One region of the Desulforamulus hydrothermalis Lam5 genome, then DNA from elsewhere that is predicted to be linked to it. Evidence: riboswitches for the same ligand, from Rfam matches in the RefSeq annotation. Region 1 holds a riboswitch; each other region holds the start of a gene.
What was found. A riboswitch is a leader RNA that binds a small molecule or an ion and turns the genes downstream of it on or off. The one in region 1 is predicted to bind S-adenosylmethionine.
Positions count from the first base shown of each region.

Region 2: it holds a riboswitch for S-adenosylmethionine, as region 1 does, so the genes downstream of both, DESHY_RS05510 (methionine ABC transporter ATP-binding protein) here and DESHY_RS00525 (Vitamin B12 dependent methionine synthase,activation region) in region 1, are expected to answer to the same signal.
Region 3: it holds a riboswitch for S-adenosylmethionine, as region 1 does, so the genes downstream of both, DESHY_RS08965 (homocysteine biosynthesis protein) here and DESHY_RS00525 (Vitamin B12 dependent methionine synthase,activation region) in region 1, are expected to answer to the same signal.
Region 4: it holds a riboswitch for S-adenosylmethionine, as region 1 does, so the genes downstream of both, metK (methionine adenosyltransferase) here and DESHY_RS00525 (Vitamin B12 dependent methionine synthase,activation region) in region 1, are expected to answer to the same signal.

Region 1 covers NZ_CAOS01000001.1:90,642-94,348, reverse strand. Annotated here, with positions in the region: gene DESHY_RS00530 (homocysteine S-methyltransferase family protein) at 1-1,232, opposite strand, end outside; gene DESHY_RS00525 (Vitamin B12 dependent methionine synthase,activation region) at 1,222-1,914, opposite strand; SAM riboswitch class I at 1,985-2,089, opposite strand; gene DESHY_RS00520 (BaiN/RdsA family NAD(P)/FAD-dependent oxidoreductase) at 2,117-3,148, opposite strand; gene DESHY_RS00515 (aminoacetone oxidase family FAD-binding enzyme) at 3,327-3,707, opposite strand, start outside.
Region 2 covers NZ_CAOS01000008.1:57,834-61,540, forward strand. Annotated here, with positions in the region: gene DESHY_RS05500 (OPT family oligopeptide transporter) at 1-361, shown strand, start outside; gene DESHY_RS05505 (iron-containing alcohol dehydrogenase family protein) at 388-1,494, opposite strand; SAM riboswitch class I at 1,654-1,766, shown strand; gene DESHY_RS05510 (methionine ABC transporter ATP-binding protein) at 1,839-2,864, shown strand; gene DESHY_RS05515 (methionine ABC transporter permease) at 2,854-3,528, shown strand; gene DESHY_RS05520 (MetQ/NlpA family ABC transporter substrate-binding protein) at 3,543-3,707, shown strand, end outside.
Region 3 covers NZ_CAOS01000011.1:154,658-158,364, forward strand. Annotated here, with positions in the region: gene DESHY_RS08955 (ribose-phosphate diphosphokinase) at 1-890, shown strand, start outside; gene DESHY_RS14740 (hypothetical protein) at 1,084-1,212, opposite strand; gene DESHY_RS08960 (hypothetical protein) at 1,348-1,554, shown strand; SAM riboswitch class I at 1,616-1,722, shown strand; gene DESHY_RS08965 (homocysteine biosynthesis protein) at 1,813-3,012, shown strand; gene DESHY_RS08970 (NIL domain-containing protein) at 3,037-3,438, shown strand; gene DESHY_RS08975 (UPF0280 family protein) at 3,440-3,707, shown strand, end outside.
Region 4 covers NZ_CAOS01000003.1:596,612-600,318, reverse strand. Annotated here, with positions in the region: gene murJ (murein biosynthesis integral membrane protein MurJ) at 1-1,445, shown strand, start outside; gene DESHY_RS03815 (YlmC/YmxH family sporulation protein) at 1,470-1,733, shown strand; SAM riboswitch class I at 1,796-1,893, shown strand; gene metK (methionine adenosyltransferase) at 1,988-3,181, shown strand; gene DESHY_RS03805 (ATP-binding protein) at 3,420-3,707, shown strand, end outside.

The sequences.
Region 1 (3,707 bases):
ATGGCCTTACCATGATATATTTTGAGAGCCTTTTCAATAACCGCCGGATCAGTGCTGTCAATACACAAGGGAGCATCCACCAGCACCTGAACCGCCTGGACAGCCCGTTCCATAGCGGCCACCTGGTCTACCCCCCCGACCCCCACGTTGACATCCAGTATGGCAGCGCCCGCGGCCACCTGGGCCAGGGCATCCCGGCGGGTAATTTCGGTCTTGCCCTCTCTTATTTCTGCCTGCAGAGCCTTTTTGCCGGTGGGGTTAAGGCGTTCCCCTACGGCCACCGGCATAGCCTGCGGGTGAACAGTTACGGTCTTAACCCGGCTGGCCACCCGCAAACCAAAATCCCTGTTGCGCTCCTTGAGGGGCAACCCCTTAACGCTTTGCTGAATGGCTTTAATGTGTTCCGGGGTAGTACCGCAGCACCCCCCCAGCAGGGAGGCGCCAAAAGCCACAAACCGGGCTGCAAACTCAGCCATCGTAGCCGGCGTTTCCCGGAAAACCGTGCGGCCTTCCACCATTTCCGGCATGCCGGCATTGGGTGAAACTAACACCGGCAGGTTAGTGCTTTGGGTAAGCTGCTGCACTACCGGCACCAGTTCCCGGGGACCCACCGAACAATTGACGCCAATGGCCGCTACTCCAAGCCTCTCCACCACTACCGCCGCTGTTTCCGGGTCAGTACCCGTAAAGGTACGGCCGGTTTCGTCGAAGGTAAAACTGGCCACCACCGGCACCGGACCGGCATCTGCCGCAGCAATCAGGGCCGCCCGCATCTCGCCTATATCACCGAAGGTTTCAAAAAGAATTAAATCCACCCCTGCCTCTACCAGGGCCCGGCACTGTTCATAAAACTGCTCATAGGCCTCATCAAAAGTCATGGTGCCCAGAGGCTGCAAGAATTTGCCCAGGGGGCCCACCGAACCCGCCACCATCGCTCCGTAAGGCCGGGCAGCTTCCTTGGCTAAACTTACCGCGGCCAAGTTGATCTCCCGCACCAGGTGGTCCAGGCCGTAATCTGCCAGTTTCAACCTGATGGCACCAAATGTATTGGTGGTGATAATATCGGCACCGGCAGCCAAATATAATTTATGAACCTCTTGCACCGAGGCCGGACGGCTAAGATTCCATTCCTCCGGACACCACCCGGCCGGCAACCCCAGTTGCTGCAGCAGGGTACCCATTGCGCCGTCAACCACCAAGATTTCTCTTTTAATTCTTTCCCTAAAAGACAAGTTCGCTCTCTCCTTCTGCATTGGCTTGCCGCATGCGACAATTTGTCATCTGACAGGACTGACATTTTACCTGTTTTTGAGTTGGCCGGGGGCACCACCCCACCATAAAACAAAGGGACTTTGCCGGCTGCATTTGATAATATTCATTGCAGGCAACAGCAATTTGTTCTGCCCCTGACATTTGCAAAAACAAGGGCAGGCAATCCATTGGCAGGCCCCGGTAGCCCGGACCAAGCCGGGGGGCAGGAAATAAACCCTTACTTCTTTGCCGGCCGGCCAACAGTCTGACCACTCGCCGGGCAGCTTCCTCCACGGCGGCCGTTCCTACAGCATCCAACAGAACGGCATCCGCCGCCAGGCCCTGGCTAAACAAGCCGGTCACTTCTTTCTCGATAGTTTCTCCCACCGTTACAGTTACCACGCTGGCCGTGCTACAATTTTCAAGATAAGAGCCTGGCCAGGGCAGGTTAAATGAAGCTTCCCGGCGATACAGGGTGGCACCGTCCGGCGCCAGCTGCATGTGAGCGGCTACCGCAGCCGGCTGCATTAAGCATTTGCCCAGGTTAATCATCTCCTGCACCCGGGCCAGCCAGCGCGGCTCAACAGGTTGTTTGTTCCCCACTCCCAGGCAGGCCGCCACCTGCTGCGGTTGTAGGTCTAAAGGTATGTGAGGCAACAGCATAATAACCTCCGGCAAGGAAAACAAAAACGCCCAATAAGGGCGTAAGGTGTTAAAAATAACTCCATGGCGCACCTTATCTCTCAGGAACTAATCCTGCAGGAGTTGGCACCGCCGCCAGAAATAGGCCGGTTGCCGGGCTTCATTGGGCCAGTCCCTCCACCACTCTTGATAAGACTTTTAATATTTTTTATTTAATGGTAATTTACATGAAAGTATTTCTTTCGTCAAGAGTTTCCTTGCAGCAAGCAGCCGCTGACTCACCTGCCACATAGCCGGTGCTGAAAGCCACCTGCATATTATAGCCGCCCGTATGGGCATCCACGTCCAATACCTCGCCGGCCAAAAACAAACCTTTAATAAGACGGGAACCCATGGTTCGCGGGTCAATTTCTTTAATATTGATGCCGCCGCCTGTTACGGTTGCCTCGGCCAGGGGGCGGGTGCCGGTAATCTGCAGCGGCAACTTTTTCACTAAGGCCAGAAGCCTTTGGCAGGCGCCTTTGTCAACCTGTCCCCAGGTGGCGTCCGGGCTGATATCGGCCAGCTTGACCAGTACCCTGGCCAAACGTTCCGGCAGCCAGTCGGCCAGCAGATTTTTTAAAGAGCGCCGGTCGCCTTCTTGCACCCTTTGCAGCAGGCGCTTGGCCAGCAGATCCGGAGATTGGTCAGGTAAAATATCCATTTCCCCTTTGAGCATCACACCCGGCTGCCGCTGCTGCGCCAGTGCTACGGCCCGCCCCAGCCGCAAGGCGGCGGGACCGGACAAACCCCAGTGGGTAAAAATAACATCTCCCTGTTCGGCAGCCATTACTTTTCCCCCACTATTGTATAAGACTATCTTCACACCGGACAAACTAACGCCCTGTACCTGTCGTTCGGTAATCCAGGCGTCGTTGCAGGTAACAGCCACCGCAGCCGGAAACAGTTCGGTAATGTTGTGTCCCCACCGGCGGGCCATGGCATATCCTTCACCGGTACTGCCGGTATGCGGGTAAGACATGCCGCCGGTGGCCAGCACCACCGCTCCCGCCCGAAAGGTGTGAGAGCCCGCTTGTACGCCCAGGCAACGCCGGTCTTTGACTAACAGACCGTCCACTTGGCTTTTGTACCGCACGGTTACCCCCTGCTGCCGTAAATACTGCTCCAAGGCCTGCACCACCTGACCGGCCCGGTCACTGACCGGAAACACCCGGCCCTGGTCTTCCACCTTGGTGGGAACACCCAACTTTAGCAAAAAATGCCGCAAATCCTGGGGGTAAACCGGTGTAAAGCACTGTAAACAAATTTCCCGTTACCCGGAATATTGGCTATGACGGTCTGGATATCCGTGTCATTGGTTAGGTTGCAGCGGCCGCCGCCGGTAATTAACATTTTCTCGTATAACTTCGTATAATGTATGCTATACGAAGTTATTACGATAAGACTATCTTCACACCGGACAAACTAACGCCCTGTACCTGTCGTTCGGTAATCCAGGCGTCGTTGCAGGTAACAGCCACCGCAGCCGGAAACAGTTCGGTAATGTTGTGTCCCCACCGGCGGGCCATGGCATATCCTTCACCGGTACTGCCGGTATGCGGGTAAGACATGCCGCCGGTGGCCAGCACCACCGCTCCCGCCCGAAAGGTGTGAGAGCCCGCTTGTACGCCCAGGCAACGCCGGTCTTTGACTAACAGACCGTCCACTTGGCTTTTGTACCGCACGGTTACCCCCTGCTGCCGTAAATACTGCTCCAAGGCCTGCACCACCTGACCGGCCCGGTCACTGACCGGAAACACCCGGCCCTGGTCTTC
Region 2 (3,707 bases), on a different contig from region 1:
TTATGCCATGGGCCTGCCGGTACTTCCCTTTGCCCTGGGATTTTACCTGCCTCTCCATTTAAGTATGGGCATTCTGGTGGGTGGCGTAGTGCGCATCCTAATTGAAAAAGGCCTGGGCGCCAATGAACTGAAGGACAAGGTGGAGCGTGGCGTTCTTATTTCTTCCGGGCTGATTGCCGGGGACGCCCTGGTTGGCATTGTCATCGCCTTTTTCGCCTACATTGAATACAACATTGCTTTCTTAAAAGGAACCGCTCTGGCTGCCAATAACTGGTTTGCTTTAATCATGTTCCTGCTGGTGGCCTGGTTTACTTACTGGTATACCAACCGGCAAGACGTAAGAAAGGATATTAAAGTTTAAGCGGCCCGCAGCGGGCCGCTTATATATTACAGCAAACGGCTGTCCTTCAAGATTTGATAAATATCCTGTTCCGCCGGCGCCGCCGGGCAGTTGGCCAGGTTTTTGGCTGACAAAGTTTTGGTGGCAAATTTAGCCGCCTCTTCTGCCGTTAATCTGAAATCAACCGGCGCCAACATCTTATTTAAAAACTCTCCCACCTGCGATAAATTGCTGCATCCCAAGGCTTTAACCACCTGCTGCACACGTTCCGGGGCTGCCTGGGCCATAAACTCCAAAGAGGCTTTCATAATGACACCGTTGGCTAAGCCGTGGGGCAAACCTTTAAAATAAGTTAACGGATAGCCCAGGGCATGGATCACCCCGGTAGCAGTTTGGGCAATAACCAAACCGGCCAGCAGGGAAGCATACAACAGTTCTTCCCGCTCTGCCAGCGAAAGATCAGCCGGTTTGCAGCGGGTTAACACCCTGCCCAGGATGGCAATACTCTCCAACGCCAGCAGGTCGGTAAGGGGCGTGGCACGCCGGTTAATAAAACCTTCCACGCTGTGAGACAAAGCATCCACCGCTGTGTTAACCGTAATCTCCCAAGGTAAATTCAACATATAGCGGGCATCCAAAAAAGCCAGCACCGGAAATAATTTTTCACCGGCAATGGACATTTTGGTTTCTGCCCATTCCACCGTAAGAATTGCATAAGGGGTTACTTCACTGCCGGTACCGGCAGTGGTAGGTACCGCCACCACCGGGAGCGGCTCATTGGTCCACTGCCTGGCCATTAATTCCTGCCGGCTAACCTGATTGACCGCCAACACCGCCACAGCCTTGGCGGCATCCAGGGGGCTGCCGCCACCGATCCCGATAATAAAATCTGCCCCCATCTCCCGGGCCCTTTGCCCGCCCCGGTACACCGTAGCTAAACCGGGGTTTTGCTCAACTTCTTGAAAAACTTCCGCCTGGATGCCTTGCCGGTTGAGAGCAGCCAGCATATCAGCCAGGGAACCGTTTCTTTGTGACGAGCTGCCGCCTGTTACAATTAAGGCTTTTTTCCCCAGGGGTGCCAGCTCACCGCTGTATTTGTCAATGCACTGCTGCCCGAAAAAAATCCTGGTGGGGCAACGGAAATTAAACTGCATCATAAACCCTCCCCGTATTTGGTTGCTGTTCTTACCATATTTTATCTCTGATGGTGGTAAATATTAAGAGCTTATGATAAAAATGTCTAAAATTTTGATTGACAAACTGACACTTCTGCCTTAGAATTTACATTGTTTAATTAAACAATAAATATATCCTTCTTATCCAGAGCGGCTGAGGGACTGGCCCTATGAAGCCCGGCAACCTTCTTGGTTATCCGAGAAAGGTGCTAATTCCTGCAGAAGATTTTCTTTCTTCTGAAAGATAAGAAGAGGGCGTAGATGTTATGGCCTCTTCTGGTCTGTCAGAAGAGGCCTTAATTTTTCAAGGAAGGTTGATGCCGGTGATTCAAATTCAAGATTTGACAAAAATTTATCGGTCTGCTGCCGGTGCGGTTACTGCCCTGGATCACGTTAACCTGCGGGTGCGCAAAGGGGAAATTTACGGCATTATTGGCTACAGCGGCGCGGGTAAAAGTACCCTCATCCGTTGTGTAAATATGCTGGAACAACCTACCTCCGGCAGTATCAAGGTAAACGGTCAGGAAATAACTTCTCTTAACGAAACTCAATTAAGGGTAGCCCGCCGCAAAATCGGTATGATATTTCAGCATTTTAATTTGTTATCATCCCGGACAGTATTTGAGAATGTGGCCTTTCCCTTGGAGATCAGCGGTGTGCCGAAAGCCCAGATCAAAGAAAAGGTAACCAAACTGTTGGGTCTGGTGGGCCTGTCGGATAAGGCCGGCGCATACCCCTCGCAGCTTTCCGGGGGGCAGAAACAAAGGGTGGGCATTGCCCGGGCACTGGCCAACGATCCCATCGTTTTATTATGTGACGAAGCCACTTCGGCCCTGGACCCTGCCACCACAGATTCAATTCTGGCCCTGTTAAAAGACATTAACCGCCGGCTGGACCTCACCATTTTAATGATTACTCACGAAATGAAAGTGATCTCGGAAATTTGTGACTCGGTGGCAGTGCTGGAACAGGGAAAAGTTATTGAGGAAGGGCTGGTTATTGACGTCTTTACGCAGCCTCAACACCCGACCACCCGCCGTTTTGTGCAAACCATTATTCAAACCGATATTCCCGAACATATTAAGAAACCGCTGCTGCAAAGGGGGCGGGGACAAATCATCCGGGTATCTTTTATCGGGGATGCCGCTGCCGAACCGGTGATATCCACACTGGTGAAAAAATTTGCTGTAGACATTAATATTCTCTACGGCAACATAAATCAAATCCAGGATACCCCCTTTGGCATGTTAATAATAGAATGTCTGGGGTCCCAGGATAACTGTCGCTTAGCTTTGCAACACTTGCGCCGGCAGGGTTTAAGAATCGAGGTGTTAAAAAATGTTGAATGATTTGTTTGTCCACTTATCCGGTATTTCGCCTGAGCTAATTAAGGCCACCTGGGAAACCCTGTATATGACGGTGGTGGCGGTTATTTTTGCGTCGCTGCTGGGTATTCCCATGGGCATTATTCTGGTAATCACCGACCAGGGCCACATTAAAGAAAACCTGGTGGTCAACCGGATACTGGGAACGGTTATCAATATTTTTCGTTCATATCCCTTTATTATCCTGCTGCTGGCCCTGGTTCCCTTTACCAGGCTGCTGGTGGGTACCACCATCGGTACAACGGCAGCCATTGTCCCCTTAACGGTGGCAGCCGCCCCCTTTGTGGCCAGAATGGTGGAAAGTTCCTTGAAAGAAATAAACAAAGGGGTTATTGAGGCTGCTCTGGCTATGGGTGCCACCACCTGGCAAATTATATGGAAAGTATTGCTGCCTGAGGCTTTGCCCGGCATTATCCTGGGCACTACCATCACCACTATTGCGGTAATAGGCTACTCAGCCATGGCCGGCGTGGTGGGCGGCGGCGGATTGGGTGATCTGGCGGTAAGGTACGGTTACATGCGATTTGATTCGGTAGTAATGGTAACCACAGTCATCGTTTTAGTAATTCTTGTACAGGTTATTCAATCTTTGGGCAATTTACTTGCCAATAAATTCAATAAAAATTAAAGGAGGAAAAGAACATGAAGAAAAAACTGGTATTTATTGTGGCCTGTCTGAGCAGCCTGGTACTGCTGCTAACCGGCTGCGGCGGATCAAAGGAACCTGCCCAACAGCAAGCAAACCAAACCGGCAAAGTAATAAAAGTTGGCGCCACACCGGTACCCCATGCGGAAATACTAAAAGTC
Region 3 (3,707 bases), on a different contig from region 1:
CCAAGGAAATTTGTCAGTATCTAGGGGTGGCCATGGGGAAATCCCAGGTAACCCGTTTTAGCGACGGGGAAATACGGGTCAAGGTGGAGGAAAGCGTCAGAGGTTCGGATGCCTTTATTATTCAGCCAACCTCCACACCGGTCAATGAACACCTGATGGAGCTGTTGATTATGGCAGATGCCTTGCGCCGGGCTTCTGCCCGCCGCATCACAGCAGTAATACCCTATTACGGGTATGCCAGGCAGGACCGGAAAACCCGGGCCAGGGATCCCATTACCGCCAAGCTGGTGGCCAATATCCTGACGGCCAGCGGTTGCCGCCGGATTATTACTATGGATTTACATGCCGGACAGATCCAGGGTTTTTTTGACATTCCGGTGGATCACCTGCCGGCGGTGCCTATCTTGGCTGAATATTTCCAGCAAAACTTGCAGGAAGATGTGGTGGTGGTGTCGCCGGACATCGGTGGGGTTACCCGGGCCAGGGATCTGGCCGAACGCATCGGCTCGCCGTTAGCCATTATTGATAAACGGCGTCCGGAGCCCAACGTCGCTGAGGTTACTAATATTATCGGCAATATTAAAGGTAAAACGGTAATCATGATTGACGATATTATTGATACTGCCGGCACCATTACGAAAGGTGCCGCCGCCCTGATGGAGCGGGGAGCCAAAGAGATATATGTTTGCTGCACTCACGCCGTATTGTCCGGTCCGGCCATACAACGGTTGGAAGAATCGGTGATTAAAGAAGTGGTAATTACCAACACCATACCGCTGCCGCCGGAAAAAATGATTGATAAAATCAAGGTCTTATCTGTAGCGCCCTTGCTGGGCGAAGCTATTATTCGTATTCATGAGGATCTTTCGGTCAGTAAATTGTTTTCATAACCTTTCGCTGCCGTATAAAATACCCGGCGGCCAACAGTAGTATTGGCTGTTGGCCGCCGGGTTTGTGATTTGGGCAAATGCGGCAGCGGACAAACGGGACTTTAGTCCTAACGACATGCGACTAAAATACTAAAACCTTTTTCCTGCCTTGCCATGGGGCGCTAATTCGAGTATAAACATTTTAGGGTCGGTGCTAACTGTGAGTGTACCGGTCGTACATATAATCGGCATTTATATCCTCGGCAGGTTCCTCCGGCCGGTACGGCCAACTGCTGACTCCGGTTGCCAGCAGGTCCGGTCTGGTTTCGTTTTGCAAGGTCATAATATCACCTCCTTGTCATGATTAGATTTTGAGAAAAAGTTTCCGGTTATACAGTAAGGTGGTGCAAAACACCGCCTTAATTATAGACAAAGGCCTTATTTAAGATTATATTTTCGGAGGTGCAGCAGCTTGTTAGTGCAGCAGCATGTGCAGTATTTGCAAAGCAACGGCCTGGAAGTAACCGATATGAAAAATCAAGAGGTTTTCTGGGTCAAATTTCCTACCGGCTACCGCATTATTATGGATCAGCAGGAGCTGGCAAAGCTGGCACAGTTTTTTAAACTTCACGAAGATAAAGGCCCCGGTGTTATTGAAATGTTATACCGGGTAGAAAAAAATTAGGTTGACAAATTTAAGGGTGGGTTGTTAAACTTAATAATCAAAAAATAAAATAATTTTTGTGCTCTTATCCCGAGAGGTGGAGGGACTGGCCCAATGAAACCCGGCAACCATCCGGCATTCCGGACAGGTGCTAATTCCTGCAGAAGATTTTCTTCTGGCAGATAAGAGGTGTGCTGCGATTAAGCAAGTATCAAAACCTCTTCTGTTAAGAAGGGGTTTTGTTTATGTCGGGGCAAAAGAGCACGGAAGGAGGACCTCATGGGCGTTGAACGCACCTACAAAGAAATTAACGAACGCATCAAAGCCGGTAAAGCAGTGGTACTGACGGCGGAAGAAGTTATTGGCCGCGTGCGGGAACAGGGTTTGGCCAAAACAGCCGCTCAAGTTGACGTGGTGACTACGGGAACCTTTGGTCCCATGTGTTCCTCGGGGGCTTTTTTAAACTTCGGGCATTCGTCGCCCCGTATTCGCATGAGCAAAGTTTGGCTGAACGGTGTGCCTGCCTATACCGGTATTGCGGCGGTGGATGCTTACATTGGGGCCACCGAGCTGCCTGAAGATGATCCGGCCAACAACAACTATCCCGGTACATTCCGTTATGGCGGGGGGCATGTGATTGAAGATCTGGTGGCCGGCAAGCCGATTAAACTGGAGGCTTTATCTTACGGCACAGATTGTTATCCCCGCCGGGAGATAGAAACCAGCATCACCATTAACGACATCAATGAAGCTATTTTATTTAATCCCCGTAATGCCTATCAAAATTACAACTGTGCCGTCAATTTAAGCGATAAGACCATTTATACCTACATGGGGACCTTGAAGCCCCGGCTGGGCAATGCCAACTACTCTACCTCGGGGCAGTTGAGTCCGTTGATGAAGGATCCCAACTTTGCCACCATTGGTATCGGCACTCGGATTTTCCTGGGCGGCGGCATTGGTTATGTGGTTTGGAACGGAACCCAGCACTTCCCCGGCTGGCTTAAAGACGACAGCGGCAACATTGTCGGTTCTGCCGGCGGCACCCTGGCAGTGCTGGGAGATCTTAAGCAAATGAAACCCCAGTGGCTCAGGGGTACCAGCTTCCAGGGTTATGGTGCCACTCTGACGGTGGGATTGGGTGTGCCGATTCCTATTCTCAATGAAGAAATTTTACGGTTTGCAGCCCTGTCGGACGAAGAACTGCATGCTCCGGTGGTGGATTACAGCGAGGGTTATCCTAACCGGTTGGCGGGCAACCTGGGTCTGGTCAGCTATGCCCGGTTAAAATCGGGCAAAATTACCGTGCAGGGCAAAGAAGTGCCTACGGCGCCCCTTTCCAGTTATGCTAAAGCCCGGGAAATTGCCCATATTTTAAAACAGTGGATAGAAAAGGGTGACTTCTTGTTGGGTGAACCGGTGCAGTTGCTGCCCGGACCGGCTGCCGGATTAACGGGCAAAGTTTTGGCAAGTAAGTAAGTAATCAGGAAAGGAGCGGCTTGTATGGCACCGCATAAAATTGTTTTAAGGTTTACTTCCACCACCTCTGACCAGCCGATAATTTATCATTTGGTTAAGGATTACGATTTGGTGGTTAATATTGTCAAGGCCCAGATTAACCCTCACCTGGAGGGAACCATGGTGTTAGATTTGGATGGGCCGAGGTACGAAGAAGGCATCCGGTATTTAAGGGATCAGGGCATCACGGTGCATCCTTTAACCCAGGAAGTGGTGCGTATCCATGACCGCTGTACCGCTTGCGGCGCCTGCACGGTACACTGCCCGGCGGGTGCCCTGTATCTGGAGCGCCCGGCCATGGAGGTTCATTTTAACGGTGACAAATGTGTGGTTTGTCTGCAGTGTTTAAAGGTTTGCCCGGTACGGGCCATGGAGGTAAGGATTTAACTTGACCTACACCGAACGTACTTACCGTTCCCTGCACCGCCAGCATGACCTGGTGCATTTTCAAGTGATGGTGCGAGAAACCGATTTGGATATCGGCGTACGGCGGGAACGCTTTTCACCTGAGCTGGTGCGCCGGACGGAGGAATTAATTTATCAAGAGCGCCGGCTGCTGGAGTTGTATATCCGCCAGGACCCGGTTTTTCAAACCAGCTTGCAGCCTCACCCAACCGTCGCCGGGGCACCGTCCCTGGCGGTGGAGATGGCTGAGG
Region 4 (3,707 bases), on a different contig from region 1:
ATAACATTCCCAATGCGGTTTTTGCCATTATCATCGGCGCTCTGGCCACCGTGGTGGTGCCGGTGTTCAGCGAATACGCCGCCCAGGGCCGGCGGGAGGAGGCCTGGCGGCTGTTCAACACCGTCATTACCCTGGTGGTGATTGTTTTTTCCTTGTTTACCCTGGTGGGAGTTTGGGCGGCGCCCTTGCTGGTTAAACTGACCGCCCCGGGGTTAAGCGCCGAAGTGGCCGGGCTGGCCACCCGGCTGACCGTAATTATGCTGCCCATCCTGGTATTTTACGGTTTGTCCACCGTATTTCAGGGGCTGTTAAACGCCAACCAGGTATTTGGCATCCCGGCCCTCAGTGTCAGTGTCACCAATCTTACCATTATTGCGGCGGCCCTGACCCTGGGCAGCGTCTACGGCATCGACGGCCTGGCCGCCGGGACGGTGCTGGGGTTTGTGCTGGCCGCCCTGATGCAGCTTCCCAAACTGCGCCAGGTGGGCTTCCGCTTCCGGTTCAGCATCGACCTGCGGCATCCCGGCGTACGCCAGGTGCTGCACCTGGTGCTGCCGGTGGCCATTGGCACCTCGCTCAACCAGATTTATCTGATTATCGACCGCATCCTGGCCTCCGGCCTGGCGGAGGGCAGTATTTCCGCCCTCAACTATGCCAACCGGATTATCCTGATGCCTATTACTTTTTTTGTGCTGGCGGTGGGCACCGCCTTTTACCCTGCCATCACCACCCTGGCCGCCCGGGGGCAAAGGCAGGAACTGGCGGATACAGTGGTGCGGGCCGGCCGGATGGTTATTTTATTTTCCCTGCCGGCGGGCATCGGGCTGATGGTGCTAGCCACCCCTGTCATCAAGCTGCTGTTTGAGCACGGCCAATTTACCCCCCGGGCCACGGCGATGACCGCCTTTGCTCTCTCCATGTATGCTGTCGGCCTGGTGGGACAGGCGGCCAACATTATTCTTACCCGGGCCTTTTATGCCCAGCAGGATACCCGGACGCCGGTGAAACTGATGGCGGTTACGGTGGCCATCAACCTGGCCTTCAGCCTGCTGCTCATCGGCCCCTTAAAGCACGGCGGCCTGGCCCTGGCCAACTCCCTTGCTTCCCTGGCCAACACCGCCATGCTGGCCTGGTTCCTCAACCGGCGCCTACCCGGTTTGCTCAATGCCGGTCTGGCTAAATTTGCCGGGCAAACTGCCCTGGCCACTGCTGCCATGGCGGCCGCGGCCTGGTCGGTGCAGGCCGGGGCGGCGGGGTTGGCGGCGGCCCACGGCACCCTGGGGCTGGCGCTGCAGGTGGGGGCGGCCATCGGCACCGGTTTGCTGGTTTTTGTGGCGGCGGTGTTCCTGCTGAAAATGGAAGAAGCCACCCTGGCGGCCCGGTACGGCGGCAAATGGCTGGCCCGCCTGCGGGGCCGGCGCACCAAAACTGACCCCGGCGCATAACATGGCATAGGGGAGGTGCGTGCCATGTTAAAAGCAACCCAACTGGCAGTCAAGGATATTGTCAACCTCAGCGACGGCGCCAAACTGGGGCCGGTGAAGGATCTGCACATTGATCCGGCCACCGGACGGGTGGTGGCCCTGGTGCTGCAGGCCCCCCGCCGCTATTTCGGCCTGGTGCGGTCGGGCAAAGATATGGTGATTCCCTGGGAACTGGTGAAAAAGTTCGGCCTGGATACCGTCCTGGTGGAGCTGGAACCCATGGATCGTTCCTATTATGAAGTAAAATAAATTTGTTTGACACAAAGTACCTGCTTTGCTAAAATAAATCTGGCATTTTGCTGATATTTCTGTGCTCATCAAGAGAGGTGGAGGGACTGGCCCGATGAAACCCGGCAACCTCACGGAAGGTGCCAAATCCTGCAGGAAGCTGCTTCCTGACAGATGAGGTCAAGGTGAGAAAATGCTGGGAAAAGTAACCTCTCCTGCCGGAGAGGTTTATTTCTTGATGATAGCGGAAAAGTTAATAGAGGGAGGGAATGCCTTTGAGCAGAAAACTTTTTACTTCAGAATCCGTAACTGAAGGCCACCCTGATAAAGTGGCGGATCAAATTTCCGATGCCATATTGGATGCCATCCTGGCCAAAGACCCCATGGCCAGGGTTGCTTGCGAAACCTTTGTGACCACCGGTCTGGTGCTGGTGGGCGGGGAAATTTCCTGCAAGTGCTATGTTGATATTCCCAAAGTGGCCCGGGAAACCGTGTTGGAAATCGGTTACACCAGGGCCAAATACGGCTTTGACGGTGACACCTGCGCCGTTCTCACCGCCATTGACGAACAATCCCCCGATATTGCCATGGGTGTGGACAAGGCCCTGGAGGCAAAAACCGGCGAGATGACCGAGGAAGAAATCGAAGCCATCGGCGCCGGCGACCAGGGAATGATGTTTGGTTTCGCCACCGACGAAACACCCGAACTGATGCCCCTGCCCATCTCCCTGGCCCACCAAATGGCCCGCCGCTTGGCGGAAGTGCGCAAAACCGGCCTGGTAGACTACCTGCGGCCGGACGGCAAAACCCAGGTGACGGTGGAATACGACGGCGACCGGCCGGCCCGCATTGACACAGTGGTTATTTCCACCCAGCACCACCCGGAAGCAGAGCTGGCTGTTATTCGCCAGGATATGATTGAAAAGGTGGCCCGTTATGTGTTGCCGCCGGAGCTGGTAGACAACCAGACCCGCTTCTTCATTAACCCCACCGGCCGTTTTGTGATTGGCGGCCCCCATGGGGATGCCGGGCTCACCGGCCGTAAAATTATTGTCGATACCTACGGCGGCCGGGCCCGCCACGGCGGCGGCGCCTTCTCGGGCAAAGACCCCACCAAGGTAGACCGTTCCGCCAGCTATGCAGCCCGCTATGTGGCGAAAAACATTGTGGCCGCCGGCCTGGCCAAACGCTGCGAAGTGCAGGTGGCTTATGCCATCGGGGTAGCCCGCCCGGTATCCGTACGGGTACAAACCTTCGGCACCGGAACAGTCAGTGACGATGTAATTATCCGGCTCATCAACCGCCACTTCGACCTGCGCCCCGCCGGCATTATCAAAACCCTGGACCTGCGCCGGCCCATTTACAAACAAACCGCAGCCTACGGCCACTTTGGCCGCCCTGATTTGGACCTGCCCTGGGAGCGCACCGACAAAGCCGCCCTCCTGCGGGCAGAAGCCGGTCTCAAATAGACAAAGGCAAGCATAAACCGTTAAAGGGTTATCGGCAATCTGAGGCGCTTCACTGTCAGAGGTGAAGCGCCTTTTAATATGCCCGTAAGGGACGGGTAGCAAATTAACGGGTAAATTTTTATTTGCTTTCGACATGATGCAGCAGGGTTCTTCCCACACCTGTGTTATAATACAAAAAATGGTATGCGTGGCAAACAGTGCCTAATAAGGTCTGACCACGCATAAGGAGGCGCTGCGCATGGCGAAAAACCAGGCAGGTGAGGGCGGTTGTCTTTTGCTGAAGGAAGATTTAACCCGCTACCCGGAGTACGCCGGCAATATCATGCGGGCGGTAAAAATTAAGCTGGCCGGGGAAATGGCGGCGGGCATTGCCCACGAAATACGCAACCCCATGACCGCCGTGCGGGGGCTGCTGCAGGTGCTGGAAAAAGAAGCAGCCTGTCCCGGTTTTGCCGAATACCTGCAGGTGATGCTGCGGGAACTGGATCAGGCCAACGCCGTCATTTCCGAAGTGCTGCTGCTGGCG